DNA from 3 places in the Novosphingobium sp. 11B genome. Region 1 is predicted to be linked to each of the others. Evidence: riboswitches for the same ligand, from Rfam matches in the RefSeq annotation. Region 1 holds a riboswitch; each other region holds the start of a gene.

Region 1 (7,113 bases):
ATGTTCGCGTCCACGCCGTCCATCGGCAGCACGCGTACGGCTGCGCCGATCCACGCGTAGCACAGCGCGTAGGCGCCGACGGTGGCCGCCAGCACGCGCGCGGCGATCGCGCGCCAGTTCGGCTCTCGCCCTGGCTTCGGCCTCCCCGCCACGGTCAGAACCGCTGCTCGAAGGTGACCGCGACGCTGCGCGGCTCACCTAGGACCCACTGCGAGGTGGAGTAGCTGTTCTGGACGTAGATCCTGTCGAAGACGTTGCGCAAGTTGAGCGTCACGCTCGTCTTGTCTGCAAGGTCGTAGCGGGCCGAGGCATCGACCAGCGTATAGGCCGGGATGCGCCGGGTATTGGCGGCGTCGGAGTACCGCTTGCCGACATACCGCAGGCCCGCGTCCAGATGCAGCGGCTGCACCGGCCGCCATGACAGCCACAGGTTGGCCGCCTTTTCCGCGACGCCGATGGGCATGTTGCCGTCCCGGCTGACCAGCGCGGTGCCGACCAGTTCGTCGAAGTCGTCGTACCGCGCGTTCAGGATCGTGCCGTTGGCGAGCACGCTGAATTCCTTCGTCACCGCCAGTCCGAACGAGGCCTCTACGCCGTAGGAAGATTGCTGTCCGACCTGCACCGACACCGTGGGATCGTTGGCGGATCGGGTCAGGATCTTCTTCTTGACGATGCGATAGCCCGACAGCGTGAACTCGCCGCGTCCGTCCAGGAAAGTCGCTTTGATCCCGGCCTCCCACTGGCGCCCGGTGGAAACGTCGAAGGTGGTCTGCGCCAGCGTCGCCGTGAGGAACGCCGTCACCGGGTCCGCCGCCGCCGAATACTGCGCATAGAGCGAGATCGTGTCGCTGGGGTTGTAGACCAGCCCCGTGCGCCAGCTGGTGCTCGGATAGCGGGCGGTGTAGTCCGCCGCCGGATCGAGGGCATCGTGCCGCTCGGTCTTCGGACGGTCATAGCGCAGCCCCGTCACCAGTGAGAGCCGGTCGGACAGCGAGAGCCGGCTTTCGCCGAACAGCGCCCATTGCTGCACATCGGTCTTGTACTTGTAGCGGGTGCCGAATGTGCCGTCGAGGAACGTGCCCGGCGTATAGTCGCAAGGATCGACGAGGTCGAAGCGGCTGTTGGGCGAACTGTCGGTGCGCAGCAGCGAGCCGGTGTTGTACTCGCCGCCCAGGCTCAGGCGGTGGTCCATGCCAAGCAGTGTATGATCGAACACCGCGTTGAAGCGGTCGCCCCACTGTTTCGTCTTGTAGACAATCTCCAGATAGCTCGAGCGGCGGATCTGGTCGCCGGACCAGGCATAGCCCTCGGCATTGCGCCAGTGCTTGAAGCCGGTGAGATAGTAGGCGACGTTGGTGATCGTCACCCCCTCGGCCGGTGTCCATTCGGCCTTGGCCTGGGTCCAGGCATCGTCGAAACGCAGCGAGCGGTCGGCGATGTTGTAGTTCTTCTTGCGGATTTCGCGCACCAGCTTGCCGTCGCGCAGCGGGGTGCCGTACCAGATCGTCGGGTCGAGGTCGGCGCGGTCGTGCGTCAGCGTCAGCACGAGGTCGTCGCGCGCCTGCCAGCGCAGTGCCGCCGAAAGCGCAAGACTGCGCGATTGCCCGCGCTCCATCCACCCGTCCGAACGGGTGTAGCTGAGATCGACGCGGTACGAGAGCCTGTCTCCGATCGGCCCGCCGATCCCGCCCGCCGCCGCATAAGTATCGAATGAACCGCCGCTGAGACGGACCTCGCCTTCGACCTGCTCGGTATTGGGCTTCTTGCGCACGACGTTGATCGCGCCGCCGATGCCGCCCTCTCCATAGAGGACCGAGGCCGCACCGCGCAGGACCTCGATCCGCTCGGCCATCCACGGGTCGGCGGGGAAGGTCTGCGTGGTCGTCGTGTAGACGCGCATCCCGTCGTAGAGCTGCATCACCGAGGTGTAGCCGGTGAACCCGCGCGAACTCAGCGAGTAACCGAAGGCCGAGCTGTTGTTGATGAGCCCCGGTGCGCGCGCGGCTGCGGCAACCACGGTGCGGTCGCCCAAGCTGCGGATCATCTCCCTGGTGATGACGTCGACGCTGGCCGGCGTCTGCATCGGCGTGAGGCCGAGGCGGCTGGAGGCGTCGGCCTGCTGGCCGAGTTGCAGGACACCCGCCTTGCGCGCGGTGACGACGATGTTGCCCGCATCCGTGTTATTGGCATTCTCCGGCGCCGTCTCGGCGGCTTCCTGCGCCTGCGCCGAACTCGCGGACATGCCAAGCACGCAGAATGACGCGCCCGAAGCGATCAGGCCGGAAAGAAGCGATCTCGTATTCATGTTGTAACCCCCGTTGCGTTTCCCAGTCGAACGGACAGGTTCCCGCGAGAGGGGTGTCCCCCGCGCGGGTGCAGCGGCGGAATCCGGGCGCGAACGAGCGACCGGCGAAACCCGCCGTTGCGGCCTGGCCGCAAGTTCGTCGCTCAGACGGAGTACACCGTGCCGCGGCCATCCCCTGGACCAAGGCAAGAGCGACCGGACGCTGGCAGGTCTCCTGGCTCACGGGTCGTCGCGCGATGCACGGCCTTCCCAGGCCTCGCAGGAGTTAGCGTCCGGCCCAGTGGGTGCGGCAGGGCACATTGGCCTGCCGCGATATGCATCGCGCTCACCGCTTACAGTTGCAGGGACAGCCTCGGCTTCGAGGGGTAGCCCCTCTCACCGCGTTCCCTTTTAAGCCCCTTTCGGAAGGCACCAACGCGATCGTGTCCCCCTTTTCGGAGGGACGGGCGGGGGATTATTCGCTGCGCGCACGATTTGCAAGCCGTTCGCGTGGGGCCTTCCGTAAGCCCGTCCTGCGAGTTTTCGGTTGCAACCTTGCTTTTCATTTTGGGCAACCCGTGCAATTTGCGGTGCCGATGACTGATCCACGACTCACCCTGATGGAAGCCATAGCCACGCGAAAGTTCGTGACGGCGCGCTACAACGGCAACACGATCACGCTTGCCCCGCACATGCTGTTCGAAAGGCACGGCGATCTTGTCGTCAGTGCCATGAACCCCGCGAAGGCACGCCGCAGCGACGAGGAGCCGGGTCTCGGCCAGTTCAAGCTAGCGGGCCTCTCGTCGATGGAACTGCTGAACGAGCACTTCGAGCCTCTGCCCTCGTACGACGGTACGCCCCCGCGCAGCGATGATTCCCTGATCCTTTCGGTCTGATCGCCCGATATCGCCAAGGTGATCGGCGGGTAGCTTCTAAAGTGTGCCCCATGTCTTCATGATCCCTTCCGAACGCCGCGCGATGACGCGGCACGGGATGAGGCAGAAGACATGCAGGCGCAGGACATCGTCGCAGCGGCAAGCGAACGGACCGGATTGAGCGACTTCGGCGATCCCGCGATCCTCGAAGGGCTTGGCGTGTTGCTGAAGTCCTACGAGGACGAGGCCAGATTCACCGAAGCCGGGATGGCGCGATCGGTCGATGCACTGGTCGCCGCGATGGCGAACCGGATGCGGGTGGAAGACTGGCTGGCGCGCCATCCCGAACTTCTGGAGCGCCCGGTCGAGAAGCCGCTGTTCGTCTTCGGCCTTCCGCGTACCGGCACCACGCTGGCGATCAACCTGCTGGAAGCCGACCCGGCGCGCCGCGCGTTCCTGCGCTGGGAAGCGTTCGATTCGGTGCCGCCGCCGCTGGTGCAGGAACTTCACGCCGGTCCCCGTCACGATGCCTGCCAGACGCGAACGCTGCAGGGGCTGAAGTACGCGCCGCAGATCGCCGCGATCCATTACGAGGAGGCCGACAGCCCGACCGAGTGCCAGTTCGCCATGGCGCCGTCGTTCTGCGCGCAGCTCTACGATTCCCAGGCGGACATTCCGGGCTACCACCGCTGGTTCCTGGACGAGGCCGACTACGCGCCCGCCTTCCGCTACGAAAAGCGGCTGCTGCAGCTGCTTCAGGCCAATGCCCCGGGGCGCTGGACGCTCAAGAACCCCTGGCACCCGTTGTTCCTCGATGCCCTGACGGCCGAGTTTCCCGACGCGCAACTGGTCATGACGCACCGCGATCCGGTCGAAGTGCTGGGCTCGGCCTGCAGCCTCGTCAAGGAAGTGCGGCGGATGTACAGCGATCAGGTCGATCTTCGGGCCATCGGAGAGAATCTGTTGGAGACGTTCGACCTGATGATCGCGCGGTCGAACGCCTTTCGTGCGAAGCACGGGCACGATGCGATCTTCGACGTGCAGTATCGCGATCTGGTGCGCGACCCGCTCGCCACGGCGCAGGGCATCTACGAAAGGTTCGACGAGCCTTTCACGCCGCAGGCCCGCGCAGCCATGGAAGCCTACCTGGTTGCAAACCCCAAGGGCAAGCACGGCAAGCACGAATATGACCTGGCCGAATTCGGCCTCAGCCGCGAAGGCGTCCGCGAGCACTTCCGCGACTATATCGAGCAGTACGGGATCGCGGTGCGGGCGTGATCGATACGGGTGAAGGCATCGTCACCTGACCCTGCTTCGTCATCCCCGCGAAGGCGGGGACCCATCTGACGATCGTGCAACAGGCGCCGTCAGGAGATGGGTTCCCACTTCACGGTAATGACGGTGATATGTTGGAGACGGATGCGCGTAGGCCGCGCAACTGCGTGGGCGACTGGCCGAACCAGCGCCTGCAGCTGCGGGAGAATACTGCCTGTTCCGCGAACCCCAGCTTCTCGGAAATGCCGCGGAAATCGATACCGGTCTGCTGCAGGTAGTACAGCGCCAGATCGCGGCGGACATCGTCCTTGACCGCCTGGAAGCTGGTGCCCTCCTGCTTCAGTCGCCGACGAAGGGTCCGGTGATGAATGGCGAGGGTGCGGGCGATTTCGGCACTGCCGCAGTCGTCCCGGGTCAGCTTGCGCAGGATCAGCCCGCGCACTTCGGCGTCCACGGGTGGACGCTGCTTCGGGAAAGTCCTCTCGATGTAGGCGACCAGATCGCTGCGGACCTGCGCGTTCTGGGTGAGCACCGGAGTGGCAAGATCCCGGTCGGAGAACGTGATCCCGTCTGCGGGCTCGCCGAAGTGCACGTCGCAGCCGAAGTAGCGGCGATATTCAGCCGGTCGCGACACGGGTTCATGCCGAAAATGGATAATGCGCGCGCGGGCATAGTCGCCGGTCATCTCCATCGCCTCGAGATGGCCGACCAGCAGAATCTGTTCGATGGCCTGAATACGGTCGCGGCTGGTTTCGAGAAGCAGTTCGTGCCCGGCAAAGATGGTGCCCTCTTCAGGCTCGGGTCGCAGCCACACACGCGCGGCGCGGCTGTGAGCGTTCGTATGAGCACTGGCGAAGCGCAGGGCGTCCCCGAATGTCTTCGAATTGCGCATGGTATTGCCCAGCGGCCCGAAAATCGCGCCGCCGCGTTGCCGCAACGCCAGCCGCATTCCGAAATCGGGGCAGTTCAGGCGATCTGCGGCAAGCGCCAGTAACCGGATCGCCTGCGGATAAGTCAGCTCCGCAGCGTCGTCGCGAAAGTCCTTTGCCGCCATTCCGACCAGTGGCAGCAGTTCGCCGACATCGCCGCCGAGGGATTGCACCAGTTCCGGGAAATGGCGCAGCAGCGGAATGTTGAGCTTCGAAAACTCGGCATCGGCGATCAGCGGCATCGGCAGGTCCTTCGCACCGCCGGCAGCGTGCGGCGATCGGAGGCGTCCGGCGTAAGCGATCCGCCTCCGCGGCTATGGCTGCATCGCCTGTCCACATCGGTCAAGGGACAGGCAGGCCGCCCGGGCGATCATCGAGGATACGCGGGCGGCCCGGCCGAGCGGCGTCAGACCCTCTCGACCGCCAGCGCCAGTCCCATGCCGACACCGATGCACAGCGTTGCGAGGCCGCGCCTGCCGCCGGTCTTCTCCAGCTGGTGCACGAGGCTCATGGCGATGCGCGCGCCCGACATGCCCAGCGGATGACCCAGTGCGATGGCGCCGCCGTTGGGGTTCACGTGCGGCGCATCGTCGGGCAGGCCAAGCCCGCGCATGACTGCAAGGCCCTGGCTGGCGAAGGCCTCGTTCAACTCGATCGCGTCGAAGTCGCCGATGGTCAGGCCAAGCCGCTCCATCAGCTTAAGCGTCGCAGGCAGGGGGCCGATCCCCATGACGCGCGGCTCGACGCCGACGGACGCCATGCCGAGGATACGCGCGCGCGGCGTCAGCCCATGTGCCCTGGCCGCCGCCTCGCTGGCGACGAACATCGCCGCCGCGCCGTCGTTGATGCCGGACGCATTGCCTGCCGTGACGGTGCCTTCGGGACCGAACAAGGGCTTCAGCTTGGCCAGCGTCTCGATCGTGGTGTCGGCGCGGGGATGTTCGTCGATCGACACCTCCAGCGTCTCGCCGCGCTTCTTCCCCGGCACGGTGACGGGGACGATTTCCTCCGCGAAGAAGCCGCTCGCCTGCGCCGCGGCGGCGCGCTGCTGGCTGCGCAGGGCGAAGGCGTCTTGATCGGCGCGGCTGATGCCGAAGTCCTCGGCAACGTTTTCGCCGGTGCGCGGCATCGTCTCGGTGCCGTAGAGCGCATCGAGCGCCGGGTTGATGAAGCGCCAGCCCATCGTCGTGTCTTCCAGCTTCTGCGCGCGGCCGAAGGCACCGTCGGACTTGCCCATGACGAAGGGCGCGCGCGTCATGTTCTCGACGCCGCCCGCGATGGCGAGCGCCATCTCGTCGTTACGGATCGCCCGCGCCGCCGTGCCGACCGCTTCGAGGCCCGATGCGCACAGGCGGTTGAGAGTGACGCCGGGGACGGTGTGCGGCAGGCCCGCCAGCAGCAGGCTCATGCGCGCGACGTTGCGGTTGTCTTCGCCCGACTGGTTGGCGCAGCCATAGAAGACCTCCTCGATGGCGGCCGGGTCGAGCGAGGGGTTGCGCGCGATCAGCGCGCGCATCGGCACGGCGCCGAGGTCGTCGGCGCGCACTTTCGAGAGGCCGCCGCCGTAGCGACCGATGGGCGTGCGTACGGCGTCGCAGATGAAGGCTTCGGTCATGTCGGGATAGTCCTTTGCCCCCCTTGGGGGTATGTTAGGTGCCGTTATGGTATCGTTGGGTGCCGCCTGCTCAGACGGGCTCGGCATCTTTGGCGAAGGCCAGATCGAGGCCGGTGATCCGGCGCAGTTCCTCGA
Region 2 (7,113 bases), on a different contig from region 1:
AGCGCCGAAGGCGGTCTCGACGGCCTTGCCTTCGAACAGTCCGCGATCACCGGGCACCAGGAGACCTTCGCCGAACTCGCCTCGCACTACGACGAGATCGGCGGGCCTTACGTCTACAACCACTTCAACGCTGCATGGGCCTGGGCGATGAACAGCCCCTATCCGTGGTGGAAGCAGATCGCTTCGCAGGCGGGCGGCACGCGCAACGGCATGGTCGTGTCATGGCCCGCACGCATCCGCGACGGCGGCACCTTCCGCAGCCAGTACGCCCATGTCAGCGACGTCGCGCCGATGATCCTTGAGGCGGCAGGCGTCAAGGCGCCCGAAACCGTGCAGGGCGTGAAGCAGCAGCCGATCGACGGCATCAGCCTTGCCTACAGCTTCGCGGCGCCCAAGGCCCCTTCCGCGCGGCGCACGCAAGTCTACGAGATGATGGAGAACTTCGGCATCTACCACGATGGCTGGATGGCGGGCACCTTGCCCAAGCGCATGGCGTGGGAAGTGGGCGTGGGCGAGGACCGCAAGCTTGGCGTCGGCCCGGAGAACCGCAAGTGGACCCTGTTCAATCTCGACAAGGACTTCACCACCGCCAACGACCTTGCAGCGAAGAACCCGGCGAAGCTCAAGGAACTGCAGGATCTGTTCTGGAAGGAGGCGGCGGCGAACAACATCCTGCCGATCCACGACTACAGCCAGGGTGCAGAGGGCCGTCCGACGCTTGGCGGCAACCGCACCGAGTTCACCTATCTCGCCCCGCTCAGCCATCTGAACGAGGACGCCGCGCCGCACACCATCGGCAAATCCTTCACGATCGACGCCGACGTGGATCTGCCCGCAGGAGCGCAAGGCGTGCTGGTGACGCAGGGCGGGCGCTTCGGCGGCTATGCCTTCTACCTGAAGGACGGGGTGCCGGTGTTCCACTACAATGCGGTGGGGACGGACCAGTTCACCATCCGCGCGGCGCAGCCGGTTGCGGCAGGTCACCATAGCCTGACTGCGGCTTTCCAAGCGGACAAGCAGGAGCTGGGCTCGGGCGGCACGCTGACGATCAGCATCGATGGTAAGCCGGTCGGCAGCGGGCGGATCGGGCGTACGATCCGGGGCTGGATGTCTCATACCGAGGGGTTCGACGTCGGCATGGACACCATCACCCCGGTAAACTGCGACTACACGATCGCGAGCAGCCGGTTCTCGGGGACGCTTCGCAAACTCGAGTTCAAGCTGAAGTAACTTTTATATGTGGGGCGATACCGCATTCGAAGCGCCGTTCCGCACTTTGGGCAAGATCGATCAGGGGCCGTACTTCGCGGTCAAGATGGAAGCTGGCGGGCTGGGCACTGCAGGCGGTCGCAAGACCAACGCTGAAGCTCAGGTTATCGGCTGGAGCGGCAACCCGATCCCCGGTCTTTACGCTACGGGCAACGCGATGGCGGCGGTGCTGGGCGACGTCTACGGCGGAGCGGGCGGCACATTAGGGTCAAGCATGACCTTCGGTTACATCGCTGGACGTCATTTGGGAGAGCATATTTCCAATCACTGAGATATCCAGCGCCGATAAGGGGAAGCAGATTGCTGATGCACTTTGCTGCCCGCGACTTGGCCCCATCTACGGCGAGCCATGGGCGCCATGATAAGAAACCGGACTTTCCGAACCTAGTAGCGAAAAATTGGCCGCTGAGCGGCCGGAAAGGGTCGGTTCATACGTAGCGATGAAAAGCTATTGCACCTTGTGCATGCGCTGGATCACTGTAAGGGCGGCTTTGCAATTGGTTTCCAACTGTAAAACATGATCGCGCCGGTGCCCCTGACGGGGCTTAATCGGGAATGCGGTGCGGGGGCTTGCCCCCAAATCCGCGGCTGTCCCTGCAACTGTAAGCGGGTAGCGCGATGCACTGGCCCTTTCGAAAGGGCAGCCACTGGGCTGCAAAGTCCGGGAAGGCGTGCATCAAGCCGTGACCCGCGAGCCAGGAGACCTGCCGGCGCACTGGTCGCTCTTGCCTTGGTCCAGGGGATGGTCACGGCACGGTTGTTCTTCCGTCTGGGCGACGAAGCTGTGCGGCTGGGGCTGCACGTGCGCGTGTCGCCGGGTGCCTGTTGCGCCCGCCCGTCGGCCCGCGTCGGTCGGCTGTCGTCGGCAAGCCCTATCCTCGTTTCGGTCCGGTGCACGAGGTGGGATGGCTGTGAGGGCGCAGGGAGAGGGAGTGATAAGGGGTTGGTGCCCCGATGCCTGGCATCCGATGGCGGCGGGCGATGGGCTGCTGATGCGGGTCAAGCCGCACCTTGGCCGGATGAGCGCTACGCAAGCGGTGGCCTTGTGCGAGGCGGCGCTGACGCATGGCAGCGGCCTGATAGACCTGACACGACGCGCCAACCTGCAGATCCGCGGTGTGAGCGAGGCGCAGTGGCCCGCTCTGCTGGAGTGCCTGTGTACATTGAGCCTTGTCGATCGCGATGGTGAGCGGGAGGGCCGCCGGAACATCCTCGTCGCTCCGGAATGGCAGGCGGGCGACGACACCGTGCGAATTGCGAATGAACTGCGTGACCGGCTGACGGAGTTCCCACAGTTGCCCGGCAAAGTCGGTTTCGTCATCGACGCCGGAGAAGTTTCGGCGGTGGCCTGCGAAGCGGGCGATTTTCGTGTAGAGCGCGGCTGCGATGGCACCTTGGTACTGCGTGCTGATGGACGTGCCGAAGGTGTGCGCCTCACTATTGGGAGAGAGGTCGATGCCCTGCTGGCGCTCGCCCGATGGTTCGTCGACAGCGGAGGCGTTCAGGCCAAGCGGATGGTCCAGCACGGCGCTCCTTTGCCTGTTTGGGCCATGGGCGATACGCGGCCAGCCTCTTCTCCCGCGTCGCTCGCACCGGGTGAGGGCCGCGGACACGTTGCTTATGGCCTGCCATTCGGTCGCATTGAAGCCCGGACTTTGCTGGCCCTGATGCAGCGCTTAGGCGTTACCGGGCTGCGCCTGACGCCTTGGCGAGTGCTCCTTGTCGAAGGTGCATCCTTGCTCGACGTTCCCGGCCTTTCGACTGACCCTGCCGACCCGTTGCTGCGCGTCGATGCCTGCCCCGGAGCGCCCACATGCCCACAAGCCAGCGTGGAGACGCGCGATCTGGCGCGCCAGCTCGCGCCGGTCGTGCGGGGGCGTCTGCATGTCTCCGGCTGCGCGAAGGGCTGCGCCAGTCCGCTGCCTGCCGATGTGACGGTGACGGGCCGCAGCGGGCGCTACGATCTTGCTTTCGGTGCCCGTGCCGATGCCGAACCGCTGTACCGAGGGCTGGACAGCGCCGAAATTCTCGCCCGCCTTGGAGCTTCCTGATGCCGCATGTCTACGAGAAGGACGGCGCCGCGATCTATCGCCAGTCCTTCGCCATCATCCGTGCCGAGGCCGATCTCGCGCGCTTCGATGCCGAGGAAGAGCCTGTCGCGGTACGGATGATTCATGCGGCAGGCATGGCGGGGCTCGAGGCGTATATCCGTTTTTCGGACGGTTTCGCCTTGGCTGCGCGCAAGGCGCTGGTCGCAGGCGCGCCGATCTTGTGCGATGCGCGCATGGTGTCCGAAGGCGTGACCAGAGCGCGTCTGCCTGCCGACAACCGGGTGATCTGCACACTGGCGAACCCCGAAGTGCCGGAAATGGCGCGCGTCATGGGCAATACGCGCTCTGCCGCCGCGCTGGAATTGTGGCGGCCGCATCTGGCAGGCGCAGTGGTGGCCATCGGCAATGCGCCTACGGCATTGTTTCACTTGCTCAACATGCTGCAGGACCCAGCTTGCCCACGCCCGGCGGCGATCATCGGCTGTCCGGTGGGCTTTGTGGGAGCTGCCGAATCCAAGGACGCCTTGTGGGCGGAGGCACCTGTTCCCTGCTGCATCGTCGCAGGTCGCCTTGGTGGCAGCGCTATCACCGTCGCCGCAGTCAACGCCCTTGCGAGCCGCGCCGAATGAGCGGGTCAGAGAAGTACGGGACGGTTCACGGCGTCGGCCTTGGTCCCGGCGCGGAAGACCTCATGAGCGTGCGCGCGGATCGATTGGTGCGCGGCACCCGGCAGATCGCCTATTTCCGCAAGAAGGGCCGCTCCGGCCACGCTCGCCGCATTGCGCAGGGTCTGCTGCGCGCCGACGCGGTCGAGATCGCCATGGAATACCCGGTCACCACCGAGATCCCACTGGCCGATCCGCGCTACAACGCCTGCCTTTCGGACTTCTATGCCGAATGCACCGACCGGCTGCTGGCGGCGACCCGCAGCGGTGAAGACGTAGTGGTGCTGTGCGAAGGCGATCCGTTCTTCTACGGATCGTTCATGCACCTTCACAGCCGCCTGTCGGGCCAGATTCCGGTGGAGGTAGTTCCCGGAATCACCGGCATGGCGGGCGCATGGAACGCCACGGGCGTGCCGATCACCTGGGGCGATGATGTGCTGACGGTGGCGATGGCGACGCTGCCCGAAGAGGAACTGGTGCGGCGCATCCGTGATACCGATGCCCTTGTCGTCATGAAGATCGGCCGCAATTTGCCCAAGCTGCGCCGTGCAGTAGCCGCAGCCGGGCGCGAGCAGGCCGCATGGCTCGTCGAACACGCCGCAATGCCGGGGCAGAGCGTAACGCGACTGGTCGATGCGCAAGAGGTCGCGCCTTATTTCTCGATCCTGCTGATCCACGGACAGGGGCGGCGTCCATGACAAGGGCTGTCGAGCAAGGATGGGTTGCCGTCGTCGGGCTAGGGCCGGGCAACGAGGCTTTGGTGACGCCCGAAGTGACCGCAGTTCTGGCCGATGCGACTGACGTGGTCGGCTACATTCCCTATGTTGCGCGAGTGGCCCCGCGTCCGGGGTTGACGCTGCATCCTTCCGACAACCGCGTGGAACTGGACCGGGCAGCGTTTGCGCTCGATCTTGCAGTGCGGGGGCGCAGGGTTGTCGTTGTGTCCTCCGGCGATCCGGGGGTTTTCGCCATGGCCTCTGCGCTGTTCGAGGCACTGGAAGCGGGGCCGCAATTGTGGCTTGACCTCGACATCCGTGTGCTGCCGGGGATTACCGCCATGCTCGCCGCTGCCGCGCGGGCCGGTGCGCCGCTGGGGCATGATTTCTGCGCGATCAACCTCTCCGACAACCTCAAGCCGTGGGGCGTGATCGAGCGACGCCTGAGATTAGCGGCGGAAGCGGACTTTGCCATGGCGTTCTACAATCCGCGATCGCGGGCAAGGCCGGAGGGCTTCGCAAGAGTTCTGGAAGTGCTGCGCGACGCCTGCGGCCACGAACGCCTCATCCTGTTCGCCCACGCAGTGTCTACGCCGGAGGAAACGCTGCGGATCGTCCCACTGGGGCAAGCCCGCGCGGATATGGCGGACATGCGCACCGTGGTGATCGTCGGGTCGAGCCGCACGCGATTGATTGAACGACCGGGGCCGCCGATTCTCTACACGCCGCGTTCGGTTCCGGACAATGGCGTATGACCGATCCAGTCGAGCACCTCTCCTGGGCGGAGGAACTCGGTGCGGGCGGGCAGCTTCGGCCGCTCGATCATCAGCACCGACAAGCCGAGATTGCGTGCGGCAACCAGCTTGGCCTCAGCGCCGCTGCCACCCGCGTTCTTGCAGACCACAAGGTCGATCGCATGGTCGCGCAGAAGGCGGGTGTCATTATCGACGGTAAACGGCCCGCAATCGACGACGAGGGTATGATGGGGCAGGGCAGGGGGCTGGCTTGGCGTATCGACGAAACGCAGCAGATAGTGGTGCTCTGGCCGGGCGCCGAAAGCCTCCACATGCATCCGGCCAAGGGCGAGCATAATCCGACGCGGCGGTCCGGAAAGGGCTTCGACGGCGCTGGCAATATCAGGCGTGCTGCTCCACTTGTCCCCCGGTGCCGTCTGCCAAACCGGACGGGTGAGCGCGGCATGAGGAACTCCCGCAAGACGCGCCGCCTTCAGAGCATGCACGCTCATTGTCGCGGCGAAAGGGTGAGTGGCGTCCACCAGATGTGTCACGCGATGTTCGCGCAAGTATGCGGCCAGCCCGGCCACGCCCCCAAAGCCCCCGATGCGCGTTGGTACGGGCTGGGCGCGCGGGTTCTCCGTGCGTCCGGCATAGCTCAGCATGACAGTAATGCCATGCTCGGCCAGCAGGCGGGCGAGGGCGCTCGCTTCGGTGGTGCCGCCCAGCAGCAGGATATTCGGCATGGCTGACACAAGCGCTTCCCCCTGGTTGACCATCGTGGGCATCGGCGAGGATGCGGCGGACGGACTGAGCGCGGCAGGCCGCAAGGCGTTGGAGCAGGCGGAACTGGTTATGGGCGCGGCCCGCCACCTTGCCCTGCTGTCGGGCCTTAGTGCGCCAAGCCGACAATGGCCAGTGCCCTTCAGCGATGGCTTGCCGCTTCTGACGGCAGAGCGCGGGCGCAAGGTGGTGGTGCTTGTTTCCGGCGATCCGTTCTGGTTCGGCGCAGGGAGCAGCCTGACGCGCGATCTCGATCCGGGCGAATGGATCGCGCATCCGGCTCCCTCGACTTTCGGACTGGCGGCGGCGCGGTTGGGCTGGGCGTTGCAGGACTGCGCCTGCCTTGGCCTCCATGCCGCGCCGGTGCAGCGGCTGCGTCCTCACCTTGCGACGGGGCGTCGCCTCTTGGTGCTGGTGCGCGATGGTGGCGCAGTGGCAGAGCTGGCCGGCTATCTGGTCGAACGTGGTTTTGGTGCCTCCACGCTTCATGTGCTGGAAGCGCTGGGTGGTCCGCGCGAGCGTGTGCGCAGTGTCGCCGCGCAGGCGCAGCATTTCGATGACATCCAGCATCCGGTGGCGGTAGGCATCGCCGTGGCCGGAGCAAGATGCGCCTTACCGGTGAGCAGTGGGTTGCCCGATGATCTCTTCGATCATGACGGCCAGATCACCAAGAGTCCGTTACGGGCGCTGACGTTGAGCGCATTGGCACCTCGCCCCGGCGAGCACTTGTGGGACATCGGGGCAGGGTCCGGTTCTGTTTCCATTGAATGGCTTCTGGCGCACCCGGCCAACACGGCCTGCGCCGTCGAGGCAGACAGCATGCGGGGCGAGCGTGCGAAGGCGAATGCTCTGGCTTTGGGCGTGGATCGCCTGAAACTCGTCCTTGGCCGTGCGC
Region 3 (7,113 bases), on a different contig from region 1:
GTACTGGTCTTCCTTGGCGACCGGGAAATCGATGCCCAGCGCCAGCGCGTCGAGCCGATCGCTCTGCAGGCGCTCGAAGGTGCGGAACAGTTCGGTGATAAGCGCGAACTTCTCCAGCGCCTCCGGCGTAAGCGCGGCTTCCATCTGACCGAGGGAGAGGGTGTTGTCCTCTTCATCGTCCTCGACCTGACGCTTGGGGATCGGGTTGCCGTCCTCGTCGATTTCCTCCGAGTTGTCCTCGCCGGAATCGTCATCGTCCTTGAAGGAAGGCCCGGCGGTGGCAGCGGAAATCTCGCCGTCGCCATCGCCCTCACCGTTTTCGGCCAGATTTTCGGGCTGCGGCTCCTTGGAGAGCATCGCGTCGAGATCGAGAATCTCGCGAAGCTGCATGTCGCCGTTGTTGAGCGCTTCGGACCAGCCGATGATCGCGTGGAAGGTCATGGGGCTTTCGCAAAGCCCCATGATCATCATGTCGCGGCCGGCTTCGATGCGCTTGGCGATGGCAGCCTCGCCCTCGCGGCTGAGCATCTCGGCGGCGCCCATCTCCTGCAGGTACATGCGGACCGGGTCGTCGGAACGCGCGAGCGTGTCCGCCTTGCGGGTCTCGCCGGGACGGCGCCGGGAATTGCCTTCGTCGAACCCGGTATCCGAACCGGAATCGTCATCGCCGCCATCGACGGCTTCCACGCCGTCTTCCTGCTCACCGTCCTCATCGTCATCATCGTCGTTCTCGACGATCTTGACGCCCATTTCCGAGATCGCGGCCATGATGTCCTCGATCTGATCGGTGGTCATCTGGTCCTGCGGCAGCGCGGCATTCAACTCCTTGACCGTGATGACGCCCTGGCTTTTGGCGCGCGCGATGAACCGCTGGACCGAACCCTTGTCCAGGTCGAGAAGAGGAGAGTCGTTGTCGCCGCTGCGATCGTCGTTAGTCATGCAATCCGTTGTCGTTATTGGCCTTTTCATGACGATGGTGACGCCAGGACAAGGCTAGGTTCTCAGATCATCAGCCTGATGATGCCGGTGAAGGGCGGCCTACAGGCAGGGATGAACCACTTCAGGTCTAAGGTTCAAGCAATGCGGCCGGACATCGGTTCCAGGAGCAAGCTGGTCCGCCCGCATGCTGCACGTTCGAATCAAGGAAACACGTCCCTCGTCCCGCAGTCGGCCTGTCGAAGGCAGCTTTGATCAAGGCCTTCGACATAAGCCGCTCGATGTCCGTCGCCGATCGCGATGCGATCGAGGAAAGCCCGAGATGAGGCCATGACCTCCTGCGGCAGCCATGGCCAGATCAGTCAGCGCTGGACCAGATTCACGGCCGACGCCTTGCCCCGGCGATCGATCTCGATTTCGAATTCGAGTTGATCGCCTTCCGAAAGGCCATGCAGACCGGAGCGCTCGACGGCGCTGATATGCACGAACGCATCGGGCTGGCCGTCATCGCGGACGATGAAGCCGAAGCCCTTCATGCTATTGAAGAACTTGACGGTGCCGGTGGCCTTCTCGCCAGTGGACTGATTCTGAACAGGTGCGGCACTTCGCTCGCGACGTTCGGCAACGATGACCTCGCCCACGATGGTCAGTTCGGAAGCGGAAATCTTGCCGCCTCGCTCGACCAGCTGGAATTCCAGCTGCTGACCTTCCGCCAGCGTTTCGAGGCCGGCGGACTGCACGGCGCTGATGTGCACGAATGCATCGTCGCCGCCGCCTTCAAGCTGGATGAAGCCGAAACCCTTGTCGGGGTTGAAGAACTTGACCGTCCCACGGCCCTGACCGACAACCTGGCCCGGGCCGCCGCGCGAACCGCCACCGCCACCGCCAAAACCGCCGCCTCGCGATCCGCCGAAGCCGCCACGCTGGCCGCCACCGAAGCGGTCACCACCGCCAAAGCGATCGTTGCCGCCGCCCCAACGATCATCGCCGCCGCCGAACCGGTCGCGACCTTGGCCGCGATTTCCCCTGTCGAATGTCATCTTTTAAGTACCTTAAGCTAAGTCCGAGAAACCTATCCTCGCGAGTGAACGTAGCACGCAAGGCCGCAGAACCCGTTTCAGGGTGCAGGATGAAAGGCGATAGCAGCGCAACGACGTCTTGGCGACCAGAGTTCTGCGATCGACTGCGATGCATGGCACGGAGGCGACTTTAGCACAGCGATGACCGAAATTTCACGCAATTCGACAATCGATCCGGCCGTCGCCGACCCTTGCCAGGCGCTCGGAAGCAAATTTTGCTCCCCGGAGCGGCCCGTCAGCCCTGGCATCGCTAGTCGGGAGTTCAGGATACAGGCCGTACCTGGACGCCATACAGACAGGCTTGTGCCGTGAAACCGTTTGAGATAGCGCGCCATATCTGCCCTTCATTGGTGCAGACAAGATCGCGCTGGTGCCTCGAAAGAGGCTTAAAAGGGAACACGGTGAGAAGGCATGCCCTTCGAATCCGAGGCTGTCCCTGCAACTGTAAGCGGTGAGCGCGATGCATATGTGCGGTGGGGCAAAGGTTCCTGCCGCCAGTCACTGGGCCGGACGCTGCAACATGCGAGGCCTGGGAAGGCCTTGCATCGTCGCATTGACCCGTGAGCCAGGAGACCTGCCTGCGTCTGGTCGCTCATGCCGTGGTCCAGGGGGTGGCCAAGGCCCGGAATCATTCCGTTCGAGCGACGAACCAGCGGTGGAGGCCGCATCGGTTCGCGCAGACGGTCGCCCGCGGCGTCCGACCGCCGGCGCGCGTCGACCGTCTTGATGGCGGCAAGCCTCCCACCCAGTCGCAGGCGTCGGGGGGAATGATGATGAATTTGATGAAAAGCGCTGCGCTGGTGCGCATCGTGGCAGGTACCGCAATGGCGCTGGCGACGATGCCCGCCTGCGCCGAAGAGGCACCCGCCGGCGGCGCGGATGGCGGTTCCGGCGAAATCGTGGTGTTCGGACGCGGCGAGGCCAAGATCGGCACCGCCCATGCCGCCAGCGAGGGCAGCGTCGGCGGTTCCGACCTGCTGGTCCGTCCGCTTCTGCGGGTCGCCGAACTGCTTGAGGCGGTGCCCGGCATGGTAGCGGCGCAGCATTCGGGCAGCGGCAAGGCCAACCAGTACTTCCTGCGCGGCTTCAACCTCGATCACGGCACCGACTTCACGACTTATATAGATGGCGTGCAGATGAACCTGCGCAGCCACGGGCATGGCCAAGGCTATCTCGATCTCAACGGCCTGATCCCCGAGATCGTCGCCCGCGAAGATTTCCGCAAGGGGCCGTACCGCGCAGATGGCGGCGACTTCGCACTGGCCGGCGCGGCCTACATGACGACCATCGATGGGTTCGACCGCCCGTGGATCTCGGTAGAGGGTGGATCGTACAAGTCGGGGCGGCTGGCCGCCGGTGGCACCATCAAGGATGTGGCGGGTGGCAGTCTCACGCTGGTGGGGCAGGCAAAGCGCTATGATGGGCCTTGGCAGCAGGCGGAACACCTTCGGCATTACTCCGGCTTCGCGAAGTACACCGCGCCCGCCGGCGAAGGCACCGTCGAAGCCTCGCTCCACGCCTACCACGCCACCTGGCGGCCGACCGAGCAGATCCCCGAACGGATCATCGGCAGCGCGCTGTGCCCTGACGAATTCTGCTCGCCCGATCCTTCGGCGCGTGGCCGCACAACGCGCTTCGTCGGCAACGTCGCGGTGCGACAGCCGAACTGGAGCGCTAATGTCTATGCCCAGTACTACGACTGGAACATGTATTCGAACCCAACTTATGCCGATCCGGACGGCACCAGCGCGCAGATCGACCAGTTCGACAAGCGCTGGGTCGTGGGTATCACCGCGCGCAAGCAATGGGCTGTGGGCTCGACGCTGCAACTGAGCATGGGCACTGAAAACCGCTACGATCACATCGGCAACGTCGGGGTGGATCGCACCGAAACCCGCGCCTTTTTGTCCTCGCTGGGTCGATATCACGTCGAGGAACTGTCCGGCGCGCTCTATGGCGAAGCGACCTGGAAGCCGTTGCCCGGCCTCAGGCTAACCGGAGGCCTGCGAGGCGACTACTACCACTACGCCGTCCGCGCGCGCGACGCCATGGCGACCGAACTGGGAGCCGGCAGCGGACACGATTCGATCGTCTCACCCAAGGTATCGGCAGCCTACGAGATCGTCCCGCAGTTCGAAGTCTATGCCAACTGGGGCCGCGGCTTCCATTCCAACGACGTGCGCGGTGCGGTGAACGTGGAATCGCCCGTGCCCGTTCTGGTGCGCGGCACTGGCAAGGAACTTGGCGGGCGCCTGCAACTGGGCACCGTCTCATTGACCGCGACGTACTGGTGGCTCGACGTGGGCAGCGAACTGCGCTTCGTCGGCGATTCCAACGCGGTGGAGCCGACCGGCGCCAGCAAGCGTCATGGCTACGAGGTGGTCGGGTTCTGGCGCCCGCTGCCGTGGCTGGCGCTCGACGGCAGCTATGTCGCCAGCCACTCGCGCTACGACAACGGAGATCGCATTCCCAACGCGGTCGAGAACGCGGTCTCCGCCGGCGCGGCGATCGTGCTCGATCCGTGGGAGGCGAGCGTGCGCGTCCGGCATCTCGGCCCCTACCCGCTGATCGAGGACAACTCGCTGCGCGACAAAGGCAGCACGATCGTAAACGCCCGCGCCGCATGGAAGGGCCGCAAGATCGAGATCTACGGCGAAGTGCTGAACATCTTCGACAGCCACGACAAGGACATCGCGTACTACTACGAGTCCTACATCCCGGCGTTCGACACCGATGGCCCGGTCGAGGGACGTCTCAGCCGCGTGATCGAACCACGCACGTTCAAGATCGGCGCACGCTACACGTTCTGATCACCAGCCACGCCCTGTCCCGTCATTCGACGGGACAGGGCGTCGGTTGCCGCTTATCCGGGCCATGATCCGGGGATGCGTTCTACGCTTCGTGTACATCTACACCGTACCGCAGGAAGCGACGAGCGAGACCATAAGCGACATTGAGGCCTGTCTTGCAACTGGCGGCGCATGCAGGGTTGGAAGAAAGGCCGATCAGGCTGAATGTGCACTCGCCATCTCGGAAGCGCTGCGCGCATCAAAGGTTCGGCCCAGGTCAGCGAGCTTCACAGCACCCAGCCGGGCGACCAGCAAAGCCTCCGCCTCTGAAAGCGCATCCGCCAGCGCCTCGTTGACAGCCGCCTCAACCGCGCAATCAGGATTGGAATGCTCGCTGCCGATAGCAAAGATGCGTGGTCCTCCTACCGCTCGATGTACGTCGAGGAGCGACACGGTCTCCAAATCTGCCGCGATAGCCCAACCGCCACCATGCCCTTTTTCCGAGCGCACATACCCTGCCTCGCGCAGACCAGCCATCGTGCGTCGGACGACAACGGGATTGGTTCCCAGCATCTCTGCGATAGTTTCGGACGTCATTGCCCCCTCATGCCGCGCCATATGGAGCAGCACGTGGAGCATTCGCGAAAGGCGACTGTCATTACGCATATTTCGATTCTTCGCATTCCAGCCGGATTGGCAAGCATCATGTTTCACGATACTTATTATGTTACATGATTCGTGGAGTGTGCGAAATGCGAGAGTTCGAGAACCCTGATCACTGGGATGCTGCCGCTCGGCACTATGAGAAGACTGCGCACCCCTTCACTGCTCGCTATGCCGAGGCGGCGGTTGCCAGAATATCCCTCGGGGCCGACAGCCACGTGCTGGACATAGCCGCAGGCACCGGTGCTTTGGCACTGGCTGCCGCGCGAACAGGCGCGAAGGCGCTGGCAACAGACTTTTCTCCAGGCATGGTCGCTCGTATCGCCGCCACCGGTCACCCCAATGTCGAGGCCAAGACAATGGATGGGCAAAACCTTGCGCTCCCAGACGGAGGGTTCGACGCCGTCTTCTCGATCTTCGGGGTCATCATGTTTCCCGACTGGCGCAAGGGGTTGGCCGAAATGGCCCGCGTTACGCGCCCTGGCGGCCACGGCATCGTGGCAACCTGGCAACAACGCGGTGCGGCGACCTTTCTTCTGCTCGGAGATATCCGTCGAAAGCTCTTCCCCGGCCGTGATGGCATGGCAATGCCGGAAGCCGTCGGCGTCCTCAGCGATCCGGGGAACTTCGCTCGCGAAATGATCCTTGCGGGCTATCGCGATCCCCGGATCGAGCCAGTGACGCATGATTATGAGCTCGACGTCGGGGCACTCGACGATCCCGATACATTGTTCGGCATGTCGCCCGACTGGACGAGCCTCAATGATGGGGAAAAGGCAGAAGTTATTACCGAGGTCAGGCAGATGGCGGGCGAACGCTCCGTATTGCCGATCCCTTCAACCGCGCTGATCGTGGTCGCTCAGCGTTGATATGCCGGGATCGTGCGCGACTGGTCGGGATTGGGGAGCGCCGTACTCGACCCTTTTCGGGGGTCCAGCGATCGAGTTCCGCCATACAGATGTAGGCCATCGGCAGTTGCTAGTGCAGCGAGGGCCAAGCGAAGACTGAAGATCAAATATCTGCATGCTTCTCCTGCCTCTTCTCTTCTCCGGAAAGCCAGAGCAGGGACATCGGCAGCAGCAGGAGCATGAATGCGGTGGCGGAGATGATGCCGCCCACGATCACGCAGGCGAATGGTCGCTGCGTTTCGGAACCGATGCCGGTGGAGAGCGCCGCCGGCAGCAGGCCCAAACCGGCCATCAGCGCCGTCATAAGGATCGGCCGCAGGCGGTCGATGGCGCCTTCAAGCACGGCCACGCGATAGGCATCGCCGTTCTCGTAGCGGTGCGTGATGTGCTCCAGCATGACGACACCGTTCTGCACCGATATGCCCGCCACGGCGATGAAGCCGACCGCTGCGGACACCGACATGTGGAGCCCCGCCATCGCCAGCGCCGTGACGCCGCCGACCGTGGTGAAAGGCACCATCGCAAGGATCAGCAAGGCGGAGCGCACCGAGCGGAATGCACCGAAAAGCAGGATGAAGATGCCGAACAGCGCGATCGGCACGATCACCTCCAGACGCTGCATGGCGCGCTGCTGGTTTTCGAACTGGCCGCCCCAGGTCATCTGGTAACCCGACGGCAACTTGATCTTGTCCTTCACCGCCTTCTGCGCATCGACCACAAAGCTGCCCTGGTCGCGCC

Evidence for each region. Region 1 has a riboswitch for cobalamin ahead of ACYPYD_RS05885 (TonB-dependent receptor). Riboswitches for the same ligand answer to the same signal wherever they lie in the genome.
Region 2: another riboswitch for cobalamin. It lies ahead of ACYPYD_RS04455 (cobalamin biosynthesis protein CobG); the one in region 1 lies ahead of ACYPYD_RS05885 (TonB-dependent receptor).
Region 3: another riboswitch for cobalamin. It lies ahead of ACYPYD_RS23165 (TonB-dependent receptor); the one in region 1 lies ahead of ACYPYD_RS05885 (TonB-dependent receptor).

What each region holds. Positions count from the first base shown of each region.
Region 1 covers NZ_BAAILP010000064.1:39,772-46,884, reverse strand. Annotated here, with positions in the region: gene ACYPYD_RS05890 (hypothetical protein) at 1-152, opposite strand, end outside; gene ACYPYD_RS05885 (TonB-dependent receptor) at 155-2,305, opposite strand; cobalamin riboswitch at 2,493-2,734, opposite strand; gene ACYPYD_RS05880 (hypothetical protein) at 2,881-3,180, shown strand; gene ACYPYD_RS05875 (sulfotransferase family protein) at 3,292-4,437, shown strand; gene ACYPYD_RS05870 (AraC family transcriptional regulator) at 4,547-5,605, opposite strand; gene pcaF (3-oxoadipyl-CoA thiolase) at 5,770-6,978, opposite strand; gene ACYPYD_RS05860 (3-oxoacid CoA-transferase subunit B) at 7,049-7,113, opposite strand, start outside.
Region 2 covers NZ_BAAILP010000055.1:520-7,632, forward strand. Annotated here, with positions in the region: partial or broken gene ACYPYD_RS04445 (sulfatase-like hydrolase/transferase) at 1-1,230, shown strand, start outside; gene ACYPYD_RS04450 (FAD-binding protein) at 1,277-1,540, shown strand; cobalamin riboswitch at 1,780-1,995, shown strand; gene ACYPYD_RS04455 (cobalamin biosynthesis protein CobG) at 2,238-3,320, shown strand; gene ACYPYD_RS04460 (precorrin-8X methylmutase) at 3,320-3,949, shown strand; gene cobI (precorrin-2 C(20)-methyltransferase) at 3,946-4,683, shown strand; gene cobJ (precorrin-3B C(17)-methyltransferase) at 4,680-5,456, shown strand; gene ACYPYD_RS04475 (cobalt-precorrin-6A reductase) at 5,420-6,181, opposite strand; gene cbiE (precorrin-6y C5,15-methyltransferase (decarboxylating) subunit CbiE) at 6,180-7,113, shown strand, end outside.
Region 3 covers NZ_BAAILP010000272.1:20,105-27,217, reverse strand. Annotated here, with positions in the region: gene rpoD (RNA polymerase sigma factor RpoD) at 1-939, opposite strand, end outside; gene ACYPYD_RS23170 (cold-shock protein) at 1,299-1,976, opposite strand; cobalamin riboswitch at 2,367-2,611, shown strand; gene ACYPYD_RS23165 (TonB-dependent receptor) at 2,783-4,825, shown strand; gene ACYPYD_RS23160 (Rrf2 family transcriptional regulator) at 5,021-5,470, opposite strand; gene ACYPYD_RS23155 (class I SAM-dependent methyltransferase) at 5,557-6,336, shown strand; gene ACYPYD_RS23150 (efflux RND transporter permease subunit) at 6,479-7,113, opposite strand, start outside.